Regions from separate parts of the Trinickia sp. HAY1-2D genome, predicted to be linked through region 2. Evidence: riboswitches for the same ligand, from Rfam matches in the RefSeq annotation. Region 2 holds a riboswitch; the other holds the start of a gene.
What was found. Region 2 has a riboswitch for cobalamin ahead of ACR9ZC_RS03945 (HoxN/HupN/NixA family nickel/cobalt transporter). Riboswitches for the same ligand answer to the same signal wherever they lie in the genome.
Positions count from the first base shown of each region.

Region 1: linked by a shared signal. The riboswitch ahead of ACR9ZC_RS22840 (TonB-dependent receptor plug domain-containing protein) and the one ahead of ACR9ZC_RS03945 (HoxN/HupN/NixA family nickel/cobalt transporter) in region 2 are both predicted to bind cobalamin.

Region 1 is NZ_JBPGWX010000002.1:3,394,258-3,401,556, reverse strand. Features, by position in the region: gene ACR9ZC_RS22875 (LysR substrate-binding domain-containing protein) at 153-1,121, shown strand; gene lgt (prolipoprotein diacylglyceryl transferase) at 1,213-2,112, shown strand; gene ACR9ZC_RS22865 (SIMPL domain-containing protein) at 2,178-2,915, opposite strand; gene ACR9ZC_RS22860 (EVE domain-containing protein) at 2,956-3,414, opposite strand; RNA gene ssrS (6S RNA) at 3,524-3,705, opposite strand; gene ACR9ZC_RS22850 (cell division protein ZapA) at 3,783-4,097, opposite strand; gene ACR9ZC_RS22845 (ATPase) at 4,094-4,462, opposite strand; cobalamin riboswitch at 4,622-4,857, shown strand; gene ACR9ZC_RS22840 (TonB-dependent receptor plug domain-containing protein) at 4,960-6,879, shown strand; gene ACR9ZC_RS22835 (FecCD family ABC transporter permease) at 6,943-7,299, shown strand, end outside.
Region 2 is NZ_JBPGWX010000001.1:895,095-902,393, forward strand. Features, by position in the region: gene cobN (cobaltochelatase subunit CobN) at 1-783, opposite strand, end outside; gene cobW (cobalamin biosynthesis protein CobW) at 790-1,851, opposite strand; gene ACR9ZC_RS03945 (HoxN/HupN/NixA family nickel/cobalt transporter) at 1,906-3,003, opposite strand; cobalamin riboswitch at 3,171-3,450, opposite strand; gene ACR9ZC_RS03950 (tetratricopeptide repeat protein) at 3,470-5,371, opposite strand; gene ACR9ZC_RS03955 (DUF4019 domain-containing protein) at 5,368-5,850, opposite strand; gene ACR9ZC_RS03960 (outer membrane protein assembly factor BamE) at 5,847-6,269, opposite strand; gene ACR9ZC_RS03965 (YadA-like family protein) at 6,372-7,299, opposite strand, start outside.

The DNA of each region.
Region 1 (7,299 bases), on a different contig from region 2:
ATGCGGGCGCATTGGCCGCATGCCGCAGCAGCTTTGCGTGGGGTGGCGCCAGAATGCCCTGACTCGATACGCGTGTCCAATATATTATTGAGGGCTGATTAAGTCGAAAAACATATCAGTCGATCGAAACCCGAAAGGGAAGGGAGCCCTCCATGACGCCCGATCTGCGGCAATTGCGTTACTTCGTCGCTGTAGCCGAGGAGCGGCACTTCGGCCGTGCCGCCAAGCGGCTGGCGATGACCCAGCCGCCGCTTTCGCAAAGTATCCGCGCACTCGAGGAGGAACTCGGCGTCGCGCTTTTCGCGCGCACGAAGCGTACCGTCGAGCTCACGCCGGTAGGCGCCGATCTGCTGCCGGAAGTGCGCAAGCTGCTGGCCGCGGCGGAGGGCCTGCGCCCCCTCGCGCAAAGCCTGGCGCGGGGCGAGGCCGGTACGTTGGCACTGGCGTTCGTTTCGACGGCCGATTACGGATTGTTGCCGCAGCTTCTGCGCGAATTCGCAGGACGCTACCCCGGTGTGCGGCTGCAGCTTGCCGAAGCGACGAGCGACGTGCAGATCGACGAGCTCGTGGCGGGCCGCGTCGACGCGGGGCTCGTCATCGCGCCTTTGCCGCCGCGACACGCGGCCGCGCTGACCTACCTTCCCGTCATGCGCGAGCCGCTTATCGCCGCGCTGCCCAGCACTGCCGCGCGCGTGCGCTCGCGCAATCGGCATGGGGAGCCGCCCGAGTGGGACGAGACACCCGTGACGCTCGCCGATCTGGCCCAGTTGCCGCTCGTGATCTTCCCGCGTCGTTTGGCGCCGGGGTTTTATGACATCATTACGGGCTGCTACGGTGCCGCGGGGCTCACGCCGCGCATCGGCCAGGAGGCGATTCAGATGCAAACGATCGTCAGCCTGGTCTCGGCAGGCATGGGCGTGGCGCTCGTGCCGCAGTCGTTGCGCAACTTGCGCCGCACCGGCGTTGTCTACCGGCCGCTGGCCGAGCGTGCGCCGATCGTCGAGACCGGGCTCGTCTGGCGCACGGCCGATGTCAGTCCCGTGCTGGCCGGGTTCCTGGATGTCGTGCATGGCCACGCCGCGGCACTCGCGGCGAACGCCGGTGCGAATGCGTCGGCATGACCGTGGCGTCGCGCCGCCGCCGCCCGGGCGCGGGCCGCCCGTCGCGGTCCTACCCGTCGATCAACCGTTCTATGCCAATTAAGCCTATACGATGCTGATTCATCCCAACTTCGATCCGGTGGCGATCCATCTCGGACCGCTCGCCGTGCGCTGGTACGGCCTGATGTACCTCGTCGCGTTCACGATGGCGATCGTCGTCGGCCGGCTGCGCTTGCGGTTGCCGCATGTCGCCGCGCAAGGCTGGAGCGTGCGCGATATCGACGACATGATGTTCTACGGCGTGCTCGGCACGATCGTCGGCGGGCGGCTCGGTTACGTGCTCTTTTACAAGCCCGACTACTACTTCATGCATCCGCTCGACATCTTCAAGGTCTGGCAGGGGGGCATGTCGTTTCACGGCGGCTTTCTCGGCGTCACGCTCGCGATGATGCTGTTCGCGTTCCAGCGCAAGCGCACCTGGCTGCAGGTGACGGATTTCGTCGCGCCGATGGTGCCCGCCGGGCTCGCGGCCGGCCGGCTCGGTAACTTCATCAACGGCGAGCTCTGGGGCCGCGTGACCGATCCGAACGCGCCGTGGGCGATGCTGTTTCAGAGCGCGACGGAAGACGACGCGCGCTGGCTCATCGCGCATCCCGAGCTCGCGGCGCGCTGGCATCTCGGCGAAATCTTCGCTAAGTACCATATGCTGCCGCGGCACCCGTCGGAGCTCTATGAGATCGCGCTCGAAGGCATCGTGCTCTTTTTCGTGCTCTGGTTTTTCTCGCGCAAGCCACGGCCCGTCGGTGCAACCTCCGCCGTGTTTCTGATGGGCTACGGGCTGGCCCGCTTCATCGTCGAGTTCGCGCGCGAGCCGGACGACTTCCTCGGGCTACTCGCGCTCGGCATGTCGATGGGGCAGTGGCTCTCGCTGCCGATGATCGTCGTGGGCATCGTACTGTTCGCGTGGTCGTACCGTCGCGCGGACAAGGCACCTGCCGCACTTGCCCGCTGAGGCGGCAGCGCGGACGGCAGCGCTGGCTGGCGCCAGCGCAAGCCGGCAATGAGCGGGAACCGCGCCTACCGCGTCATTTGCACCGAACCCGAGACATTCACGCTCACACGCGCCTTGCCCCCTTCGACGGGCAGCGGCGCCGCTTCCGCGGCGGGCGCCGCGGCCATCGCGCGCATGGCGAAGAGCGGTCTCGGCGGCGGCGCTTCCTGACCGATGTTGACCTGCCGTATCGTGTAGCCGTTGTAACCGAACGCCTGCGCGGCCGATTCGGCCTGCTTGCGGAACGAGTCGATCGCCTGCCGGGTCAGGTGTTCGGCCGCCGTGCGCTGCGCTTCGGGCGACAATGAAAACGAGACATTGGCAACTTGCATCGACGTATTCATTTGCCCGGCAAGCTTCGACGCCGCGGCGAAATCGCGCGATTCGAGCACGACTTCCGTGCGTCCGCGCCAAGCGGAAATGCGGCCATTCCGATCGGTCGACGGATAGATCGAAAACGCGCCCGTACGTGCGCTCACGCCGGTCACGCTCTTTGCCTGCGCAAGCGCCGTGGCCGTGCGTTTGTTGAGGGCATCCGTCAATGAAGCCGCATCGGCGGCTTCCTGTTCGTAAAACAGCGTGATGTCGACGACATCCTGAGGCACTTCGTCGCTCGCCTGCGCGGATAGCGACAACACACCGGCCGGCGCGCTCTCCGCGGACGGCGGCGTGGCCGCGCGCGCCGCGTCGGTTGCGAATGGGGCAACACACGTCAGTGCGGCGGCGGCAACGAGCGTGAAAACAGTGGCGGTCGTTCTTGTCATCTCTCAGGTCCTTTTTCTTGGAAAAATCGATGGATGAGGTTCACGCCAGCCGTTCGGTGATGAAGCGCCATTCGGCTTCGGTGACGGGTGTGATCGACAGACGGTTGCCTTTCGCCAGCACGCGCATGTCGGCGAGCTCGCGATGTTTGCGCAGCTCGGCGAGCGAAATGAGCGGTATTTTCTTGACGAACTCGACGTCGACCAGCATCCAGCGCGGCGACTCGCGTGTCGATTTCGGATCGAAGTACACGCTTTTGGGGTCGAACTGCGTCGGATCGGGATAGGCGCCGGAGACGACGCGGGCGATCCCCGCGATGCCGGGCTCGGGACAGCTCGAATGGTAAAAAAGCACACCGTCGCCGAGCTGCATCGTATCGCGCATGAAGTTGCGCGCCTGATAGTTGCGTACGCCGGTCCAGGGGAGCGTGCGCGAGGAAGCGGTGGCGAGATCGTCGATACTCGCTTCGTCCGGTTCGGACTTCATCAGCCAATAGCGCATAGGGTCGATTGAATGCGTTCAACGGTGGATGAAACCAACACGGCCCGGTAGTTTTGGCCTTCTCGCGCCGCAAATGAAAACGGCATCGGTCGAACCGATGCCGTCGAATAAAGTCCCCGCCTTGGCCGCTAGGCCGGCATCCTGAACCGGGAGTTCAGAATTGGTCGCAGTTAGCCGCACTTCGGGTACATCAGACAGAGTGACGCGCACACCCGTGCTGCAAATTTCCGCAACCGTGCACATGGCATTGGTTCAAGGAATTTATGACCTTGGCGAACCAGGCAGGGAAGCCGTAAAACTTGTGTAAAGCTCAACATACCGAACAGTCACAACCACCAGTGCTCGAAGCGTCGTGCCTCATGCAACGGCTATCGCGCTTCGCTTTGCTCCAGCACCGCGCCAAGCTGTTCGTTCATTTGACGCATTGTACGCCTGATTTCCTCGGCCGGGAATGCTTCCCCATGCCGGATACTTTCTTGCAGCTTGACCAGTTCCGACGCGAGCGAGAGGGCTGCCATGACCGCGATGCGATCGGTGCCGCGCACGCTGCTCACTGAGCGGACTTTCGTCATTTCGGCGTCCACGCGCGCAACGGCGTCGAGCAGTTGCGTTTCGGTTTCGGGGGAGCACGCAAGACGGTACGTCTGCCCGAGAATCGTCGCTTCGATCTGCTTCGTCGTCATGCGTTTTCTCCCTGCTGAGCCGCCGCGTTCGCCGAATTGCCGTGCGGCGCTTCGCGCTCGCCCGGTTCGGCGAGCAGATCGAGCTGGTTATCGCCTTCGTACGGGCCCTTCGTGCGCGGCAGTTTTTCGAGAATGGCGTTCAGGCGCACCTGCGCATCGTCGATCTTGGCAAGCAATGTATCGCGCTCGACTTGCAAGGCATTGCGTTCGTCGCGCAGGAGTTCGAGCTCGGCGTGGGCCGAGTCGTTTTCCGCGCGCAATTGCGCAAGCTGCTCTTCGAGCGCGTGGCGGGCCTGCTGATGGCGTTCGTTGATCGCGATCAGCCGGCCGATGTTGTGTGACAGGGTTTCGAGTTCGGTGAGCATCTGCTGCGTCCTCTAAAGACTTGCGCATTTTAGCGCGGAATACGCGAGCATCCGATCCTTGTCTCGTTTCGAGACGTAACAACATCCTGTCGATTTGTGCCGATGTTGCCGCCCGAGACGCCAAAACGGTCGATTCTTGACGCTCATGGGGCCCGCTCCTACACTTGCGGCACTTTGGTGCCCGCGCGTTCGTTTCCGATGCGCGCGGTTAAACGGGAAACAGGGAGCGTGCGGCGTTTCGCGCGTCAACCTGTGCTGCCCCCGCAACGGTAAGCGATGCGTCGTCCGCGTTCGTCGCGGCGAAATCGATCCGAAGCCACTGCGTGCCTTGGCGCGTGGGAAGGCGGATTCGAGAGCTCGTCAGCCCGGATACCGGCCAAAGGGGGAGCGCCGCTCCCGACGGCAACGCGAAGCTGCATCGCGTGTTTCGGGGCGTGCTCATGACGGGGTGGCCTGCGGGGAAGCGGGCTGCCTGCCGATCCATGGGAATACCAACGATGTCCTTATCCATGCCGCGCGCGGCGTGCGTTGCGTTCGCAGGCCTGCCGCTTGCCGCGCTCGCGCAATCGGCCGCCTTCGATTCACCGTCGAGTTCGTCGACGGTTTCGGTTTCAGGTTCCATCTCCGCCTCCACCGCGTCCGATTCGACCCTTGGCACGTTGGAGCCGATCGTCGTGACGGCGCGGCGTTCGCCTCAGGCCCTCGCCGATGCGATCCCGCAAACCACGAGTTTTACGCGGCAAGATATCGAGGATTCGACGGCGATCGATCTGCCGGGGCTGCTGTCGCTCGCGCCGGGCGCGCAGCTCATTCGTAACGGCGGGCCCGGCGGCAATGCGTCGCTGACGCTGCGCGGCGGCTCGCCGACGCAATCGCTCGTGCTGATCGACGGGGTGCGCGTCGATTCGGTCAGTCTCGCGCAGGCGCAGATCGCGCAGCTTCCGCTGTCGCAAATCGACCATGTGGAGGTCGTGAACGGGGACGTCTCCGCGCTTTATGGCTCGGGCGCGATGGGGGGCGTCGTGCAGGTCTTCACGAAAGACGGCGGCAATCATCCGCCGCGTTTTCATTTTTCGCTCGGCTACGGCAGCTATCACACGCAAACGCAGGAAGCGGGTGTCGATGGCGCATTGGACAAGGAAGGCAAGACGACCTTCAGCTTCGATGTTTCGCGCTTCAAGAACGATGGCTTTTCGTCGATCGACCCGGCGCTCGCGCCGAATGCCAATCCCAATGCGAACGGTTACCTCAACGAGACGGTGTCGGCGGCGATCCGTCATCGGTTCAGCGACAAGTGGGACGCGGGCGTGCGCTTTTTTCAATCGAACGGCAACGCGAGTTTCGACAACCCGTTCGGAATGCCCTCCGATCTGAACGACCTCTACAGCAAAGTGCGCGAGGTCTCCGTATTCGCGAACGGCAAGCTGACCGATCGATGGACCACCCACTTCACCGTCGCGGAGGGCGACGATCGCAGCGTCGAGAAAACGAACGGCGTCTACGACAACCGCTTCGATACGAACAACCGCCAGTACACGTGGCAGAACGATTTCAAGCTGTCGCCGGACCATACGCTGCAACTCGGCTACGAGCATCTCGATCAGTCGCTCGAATCGGACATCTTCGCCGCGCCCGCGCGGCGCGTCGATTCGGCATTCGCAGGCTATACGGGCCGATTCGGCGCGAGTCGTATTCAGGCGAACGTGCGCCGCGATCAGTATTCCGATTTCGGCGGCGCGAACACCTACTACCTGGGCTACGGATACGACATCACCGAGCACTGGGGGGCGCGCTTCAGCTATGCGAGCGCGTTCCGGGCCCCGAGCTTCGACGATCTGTACTACCCCGGCAGCGGCAATCGAGCGATCAGACCCGAGCGCAGTCATGCTCTCGAGGCGGCGCTGCAGTATGCTTCCGATGCATTCGGCGTGGCGCGCCTTACCGCCTTTCAGACGAACTACAGCGACCTCATCAACTATGTGCCGACACAAGGCGGGCTCTTCTATATCGCGAAGAACGTGGGGCGCGCGAAGGTGCAGGGCCTGGAGGCATCATGGCGCGGTCACCTCGGCAAGACCGATATCCGGGCAGCGCTCACGGTGCAAAACCCCGTCGACGAAGATGCCCACGTCGATCTGAACCGGCGTGCGCGGCACTTCGCATCGTTTGCGGCGAACCGGAGCATCGGCACATGGCGCGTCGGCGGCGAGTGGATCGTGAGCGGCGCACGCAACGATAGCGGCACTGTCCTGGGGGGATATGGCGTCGTGAATCTCTCGGCGCGCTACCGCATCACGAAGGCCTGGTACGTGGCCGCCCAGATCGACAATCTCTTCGATAAGCACTATGAGCTCGCCTATACCTACAACACGCCGCGGCGCAGTGCGTTCATCACGCTCGGCTGGCAACAGCAGTAGCGCGCGTGCGTGCGCGAGCGGGGCGCTCATCGTGCTTTGGGCGGCTCGGCGGAGGCTCGGGCCATGAATGCGCAACGCGCGATCGCCATCTGGCTTGCGCTGGCCGCGCTGGCGGGCATCGTATTCGTCGCCGCGCTGACGCTCGGCAGTGTGAGCGTCCCGCCGCTGCGTGCGTTGGGCGCGCTTGCCCATTCCGGCACGGCGGGCGCCGATACGATCGACGAAATCGTGCGCAGTCTTCGTCTGCCGCGTGCACTCGCGGGGTTCGGCTGCGGCGCTTTGCTCGCGCTGGCCGGCGCGCTGCTGCAGGTGCTGCTGCGCAATCCGCTTGCCGAACCGTACGTGCTTGGCGTATCGGGCGGCGCCGCCGTGTTTGCGATCGCCGCTTTGCTCGCGGGCGCGGCATGGTGGCTCGTCGAT
Region 2 (7,299 bases):
GGCATCGTGTTGCTCGCAAAGCCGCCCGACCACATCGCGGCTCACCTCGTCCTTCAAGGAGGTCACCGCAATCGGTAAGGGGTTCAATTGCAGGGCCTCGAGCGCCTCGATCAACGCATCGAAAACCGCCGTGTTGGCCGCCTGCAAATGCGCCCGATAAAAGAGGATGGCGACGACGGGCGCCCCCGCTCGCCAACGCGCCTGCCATTCGGCAATGCTCGGCGTGTCGTGTGAAGGATGATAGAGCGACGCGGCCGGCAATGCGGTGGGCGGCGGCGGTTCGTCTCCCCACCCGAACGCATGCCAGCCGATCGCGCGCAGAAACGCCTGCGCATTGCCAGGGCCGCCTTCGCGCAGGTAACGCCAAAGCAGCCGCGTGAACGCGGCATCGGCCGTACTTTTTGCAACGAGGTTCTCGTCCTCCTGCAAATCGCCCGAGAACATGACGAGCACTTGCTTGCGGCGCCGGGCCAGTTCGACGAGCCGCTCGATGCCGTACGGCCAATACGCCTCGCCGCCCAGGTGATCGACGACGATCACGCGCGCATGCTGAAGCACATCGTCGATATAGAAATCGATCGACGCCGGCTGGCGTAAATACGCCATGTTGGCGAGGCGCAGGCTCGGAAAGCCGGCGCCGATTCGCTCGACCACACTCGCCAGCAACGATAGCGTCGTATCGGCAGAGCTCATGACGACGATATCGGCCGGACGCTGGTCGATTCGCACCACGCCGGCGGTATCGTCGACGAAGCCCCCAGGGACGGTTCGCAGCAAATGCATGAGGCGTCAGGCCGGTTGTAACGGCGCGGCAAGCGCGGCGTCGAATGCGTGTTGCAGCGCGGTTGCATCGAGGTCCGCGCCGATCAGCACGAAACGGCTCGCGGCAGTCTCGCCGGCCTGCCAGCGGCGGTCGAAATAACTGTCGAAGCGGCGCCCGACACCCTGGATCACGAGCCGCATCGGTGCGCCCGGCAATGCTGCGAACCCTTTGACGCGATAGATCGTATGCGTCTCGACGAGCCGCGCCAGCGCCGCAATCGCATGCTCGCGCGAGCTCACGCTGCCCTCGACCACGACCGAGTCGAACTCGTCGTGATGGTGATCGGCATCGTCGACGGAACCGTGGTGGTCCACGCGTAGATGAATGGTCTCCTCCGACGCGGCCTGAAGGCCGAGCAGCACCTGCAAATCGAGCTCGCCCCGCTGTGCACGCACGACCTTGACATGCGACGGAATCTCTTCGCGCACCAGCGCCTCGACGGCGGCCATCCCCGCATCGTCGAGCAAATCCGTCTTGTTGAGGACCACGAGGTCGGCCGCGCACAGTTGGTCTTCGAACAGCTCGTGCAACGGCGATTCGTGGTCGAGATTGGGATCGGCCCGACGCTCGCGCTCGATGGCCAACGGGTCCGCAGCGAATTGACCGCTCGCAACGGCCGGCCCATCGACGACGGTCACGACCGCATCGACCGTGAAAGCGTTCTTGATGGCGGGCCAGTTGAAGGCTTGAACGAGCGGCTTCGGCAAAGCGAGGCCCGACGTCTCGATGAGCACGTGATCGATGCTGTCGCGGCGCTCGACGAGCGCTTCCATGACGGGGAAGAACTCCTCCTGCACGGTGCAGCAAAGACAACCATTGGCCAACTCATAGAGCGCGCCGGAGGCGCCGTCCTCCTCGCAGCCGATGCCGCAGCCTTTGAGGATTTCGCCATCGATGCCGAGTTCGCCGAACTCGTTGACGATGACCGCGATGCGCGCACCGCGCGCGTTTTGCAGAATATGGCGCAGCAGCGTGGTCTTGCCGCTGCCGAGAAAGCCCGTCACGACGGTGACCGGGATCTTGCGCATGGGAGTGTGCATGAGTACCTCGATATCGTTCGAAAATGCCTCGCGAGCCGAAGCTCAGGCCGACAGTGTCACGTCGATTTCGTCATAGCGCTTGAAGCGGTAGATCAACGCCGACACAGCCCAACTGAACAGAAAAATGCCGATGACGAAATAGCCGAGCAAACCGAAACGGTCGGCGGCGCTGCCGATGAAATCCCAGAAGGCGCCTTTGAGCTGGAGCTTGTCCGCCGCAAGGGCGAGTGCTTCGACACTGCCGATCACGAGCGCCACCACGACGGAGACGAAGGTGATCGTCATGTTGTAGTAGATCTTGCGAATCGGCCGAACGAAGGCCCAGCGATACGCGCCGGTCATCAGAATGCCGTCGGTGGTGTCGACGAGCGACATACCGGCCGTGAAAAGCAGCGGCAAGGCGGCGATGGACCAGACCGACATGCCGCCGGATGCCTGCGTGGCCGAAATGCCGAAGAGCGCCACTTCGGTGGCCGTGTCGAAGCTCAGGCCAAACAGCAGACCGATCGGATAGAGGTGCCAGCTGCGCGATGCGAGCTTGAAAAGCGGTCGGAACAGGCGCGCAAGCAGGCCTCGCCCGCCGAGCAGCAGGTCCAGGTCTTCTTCGACGATGGGCTCGCCCCGACGCGCCGCGCGAAACGTGCGCCACATCGAAAGCAGGATCGCCATATTGGCCGCAGCCAGTATCAGCAGAAAGAACGCCGACACACAGGTGCTGATGACGGCGCCGATGGACTTCAGTTGCGAGAAATGTGCAGTCAGTGTGGACGCCGTCAGCGCAACGGCAATCGACATGAGCACGACCACCGTCGAATGTCCGAGCGAAAAGAAAAAGCCCGCACCGAGCGAGTTGCGTCGCTCCTGCAGCAGCTTGCGCGTGACATTGTCGATTGCGGCGATATGATCCGCGTCCACGGCGTGACGAAGGCCGAACGTATAGGCAAGCAATGCGGTGCCGAGCAAAACCGGCTGACCGCGAAAAGCGACGAAGGCCCAAACCCAGGCCCCTAGATTGAAGACGAGCAGCACGGCATAGATGCCTGCCACCTTGTTGCGCAACGCAGTGGAACTATCGTTGAAAAGCCCCGCGATGGACTCGAGCACGGCGGTCCCCTTATGGAGATCGAGACGGATTGACATGGACGTGCCCCGCCCTTGCGCTATCCCGCGAGCTATCGCACCGCTCGTTCCATTGCCCGGTGCCGGCCAACGGCGAAGCCGAACCTGATCGAAGCAGGAAAACGAGGTGCGATGACGCAATGACAGCGCGAAGCGAAGCAGTCCCGGCTGGCATGCCGCCCACCGCGGCATCCGCCTTCCCTCTGGCCGGTATCCGGGCTGACGAAAGCGCCGCTTCACCTTCCCGCGCGAGTGGTGTTGTTTCTTGCGCAGTGGTTGCCTGCATACACGGCCTTGCGTGCATGCATCGAAGCCGGCTCTGCATCGCGTTCGCGATGCGTTCGCTCACCGTTGCGGGGGCAGCACAGGTCGATCGTGCCGGCATCGTTCGCCCGGACGCGCTCCTGTTTCCCGTTTAACTGCGCACGCAGGAATGCGCGCGCGAGCACCAGATTGGCTGCGAGTGTAAGGGCGCGCTCGGCGAGCGTCAAGGACGCGCGCCGGCTCCTTGCACCGCCGGTTGCCGGGCTGCCTGTTCGAGGTCGGCCCTCAGTTCGGCCAGCGGTGCGGTCCAATCCCGATAGTTGCGCTGACGATAGAGCCTGACGCTCGGATACCAAGGGCTGTCCCGACGCTCCGTCATCCATACCCAGTGCGGGTTGACGTCGAGCAGCAACCACGCGGGCCGGCCCAATGCAGCGGCCAGATGCGCGGCGGACGTGCAGACGGTCACGACGACATCGAGGTTGGCAATGAGCGCGGCCGTATCGTCGAAGCTCGCGAACTCGCTCGTTCGATCGACGACGTGCAGTCCCGCACGTTCCATGCGCTCGACGTCCTCGGCTGCGCCGGGTTGCAAGCTATACCAATCGATACCGTCGATGCGGGAGAAGGCTTCGGCGTAGCGCTCCGGGCACACCGCGCGCACGGAATTGCGCTGATGATTGCGGCTGCCCGTCCACACGAGCCCCGCTTTCAGGCGAGCGCTCCCGCCGATTTCGCCACGCCAACGTTCGACGCGGGCCGCGTCCGGTACCAGGTACGCCGCGGGTGCGGGGAGCATTTCGAGCGTGACGCCGAGCACGAGCGGCAAGCTCGCGAGCGGAAGCTGGTAGTCGAAGTGGGGCAACCGCTGGAGATCGCTGGGCAAGACCTCGACATTACAGCCTGCCAGGCTTCGCTTGAAAAGCTCGTACAGCGGACGAAAACAGCAGCAGATGACCTTCCCGCCCGCATCGCGCGCGTGCTTGACGATAGATGGCAAAAAGCGAATGAACTGGATGGCATCGCCATGTCCCTGCTCGCCCCAGACGAGCAGCGTCTTGCCCTCGAGCGCTTCGCCCCGCCAGCGTTGGTCTGGGCAAAACGCCTCCTTGTCCGCCAGCTCGGGCGATCCGCTCCAGCGCGCCTCGAAATTGATCCAGCCGTTTGCGAAGTCGCCTTGCATCAACTGCAGCATCGCGACCGAGAACTGGATCTTCGGCTCCGCGCCCGATATTTTCGCCGCGCGCACGATCGCATCGAACGCCTCGGCCCATGACTGCGACTCGCGGGCCGCATTGCTCAAGGCAAGCTGCGCCAGCGCGAAATCAGGCGCCAGCGTTGCGGCGCGCCGTGCGGCGATCAACGCTTTGTGCGGCTCGCGCAACTTCAGCCAGACATTGGCGAGGTTCGTCCATGCGAGATGATGATTGGGCTCCGCGCGAAGCGCCTGCCTCCCGACGTTCAACGCCGCATCGTATTCGCCTCGCGTGTAATGCAGCGCCGAGAGGTTATTGCGCAGCATTGGAACATCGGCATCGAGCGAGACGGCATGCTCGTACGCCGCAAGCGCCGCATCGAGCGCCCCGGCCTCGTGATGCGCGAGGCCGAGCGAGAACCACGCGTGCGCGGAATCGGGGGCGAGCTCGCACCATCGAGCAGCGACGGTTGCAGCGATATCCGTTCGCCGTACCGCATGGGCAAGCGCAGTCCACTCGGCGAAACAATCCGTTGCATCGGGCATCGCGCGGTGCGCCTGTTCGAAGCAGTCTAATGCACGCTCCGTTGCGCCGGTGAGCGCCGCCAGACGTGCCGCTTCGACATAAGCCCCGCTGTGGGCGGGCACTGCCGCCAGCGCGCGATCGACCCACTCGCTCGCCTCCTGATAGCGCCCGCACAGCCGCAGCAGCTGCGCTTGCAACGTGGCAACGTCGGCATCGTCGCGAGCAAGCTTCAGGCAATCGGAAAGCATCTCCGATGCCTCGATCAATTCGCCCGCCTCGAGATGCTGACGAATCTTCGACGCCCGCGGGCCCGCCTCGAACGCTTCGGGCATCGTGCTGCTTACCCTCGATGGCGCCGCGTCGCGTCCTTCAGCGGCCCCGGAGCCGAATTGCCAATCGCTCATTTGTGGCCGACTTGCGCCTGCGCTGCAACGTCCTGACTCTGCCGCGGCTCGTAACCGGTGAAATACCATCGGCCGTCGCTGCCGAGCTGGAAGCTGACTTTTTCATAGACGACACGACCATTTGCCAGCCATGTCGCATAGTCGACGTTCGCGTAGAGGCCGTCCGGCACGGCCTGATCATGCGAATAGGTCAGGCGGGTCACCGATGCCCATCCCCGGTGATCGACCGCGCCCAGCGCGTTGCGCGATTGCGAGAGGCCGCGCTCGAATGCATCGGCGGCGTACTTCGCGCGAACGAAAGGCGCGGTCTGCTGCCAGACCGTCGCATACTGGCCCGCATCGATTTGCTGAAGCACGCGCTGCGCGTCGCCGAGCAGTTCGTCCGCGGACGCGCCTGCCTGCGCACCATGCGCCAGCATCGACACCCCCGCGAGCACGCATACCGCGGCCACCCTGTATCTCCCGGCGATACCCTTCATTGAACCTTCCCTGATGTGTCCGATCGATCGACGCCGTCCGCGATCTTAGCAGGTGCAAATCGTTCGCACTGCTGATCGTTCCACCGCGTCCGATTCACTCGCCCATGATCGTCGAATACGATCTGATATTCGCATGTAAGCGTCTTGTCTTCCGTGCGGAAATGGAACAGGTAGTTCCACACACGCACATGAAAGACGCTTTCATGAAAATGCGGCGCACCGATCAACGGATAGACCTGCCCTTTCGTCATGCCGGGCTCGACCATGCGCAGGTTATCGACGTTGGGAAACGTGCCATCGGGCCACGTGGCCACACTGTGCTCGGGAAACGAGGTGTCGGTCGACGGGCCCACGCAGGCGGCGAGACCGATCAGGCACGAGAGCGCGCCGACTGTTGCCGTAACGGATCGAATATTCATTTTCTTGGCGTCCCTATGAATTCATGTTGCGGCGAACGGGGGACGGGCCAGAACGCGGGCAACGCCGCACCCATCCCCTCGCCCCCCATCGAGCCAGACTCATCACCATTGATATCCGGCGCCGACCACGGCGCCATAGCTGCCACGCGTATTCGTCGACACGGCCGCCTTGTAAACCCAATGGTCGTTCTCGGAAATCGTGGAAATGCCCAGCGCCTGACCTGACTGCCCGCGATAGACGCTGCCCGCGATTGCGACCATGCTCCGGCCCGGACCCGTCGGTTGCGGCAGACCGGCGACCGCCATCGCCGTGGCTGTCCCCCCGTCGGCATCGCGCCGATAGGAGTCGAGATTGTTGCGAATCCCGGCGATCTGATTGTCGGTGTAGGCGTTGGCCTGCGACATCGCATTGTTCAGCTGCTGTACGTTGACCGCGTCGGTGGCCGCTGTACCGGCCGCCACGTTGATGATCTGTCGCGACGACGTGCTCGATCCCACGGCCACCACGTTCGTACGCCCGCCATCGTTACTGCCCGAACCGATCGCGGTCGATCCGTTGCCCGTCGCGCTGGCGCCGACGCCGACAGCCGTGGTGCCGTTACCCGTTGCCGAAGAGTTATTGCCCACGGCCGTGCTGCTCGAGCCCGAGGCTACCGAGCCCGAGCCTCCCGCCGAAGAATTCGACCCGGTCGACGCCGGCGGCGTCGTGCTGCCGCCGGAACCGCCCGGCGTCGACGAGAAGTTGCCGCTGTTGGTGATCAGCGTGGTCAACTGCTGCTGAACCGCCTCCAACTGCGAGACATTGACCGCATCGGTGCCGAGACGGCCCGCGGCGAGGCCGGTGATCTGGCGGCCGCCGACGTTCACCTCGCCCACCGAGGATTGCGGCGTGCTCAACCCATAGGCGATGTAACTGCTCAACGCGCCGACCGTCGTCACCGAACCGGCACCCAAGGCCACGCTATTGGCGAACGATGCGCTCGAGCCGGAGCCCAACGCGAGGGCATCGACGGCGCTGCTCGTCGCACCC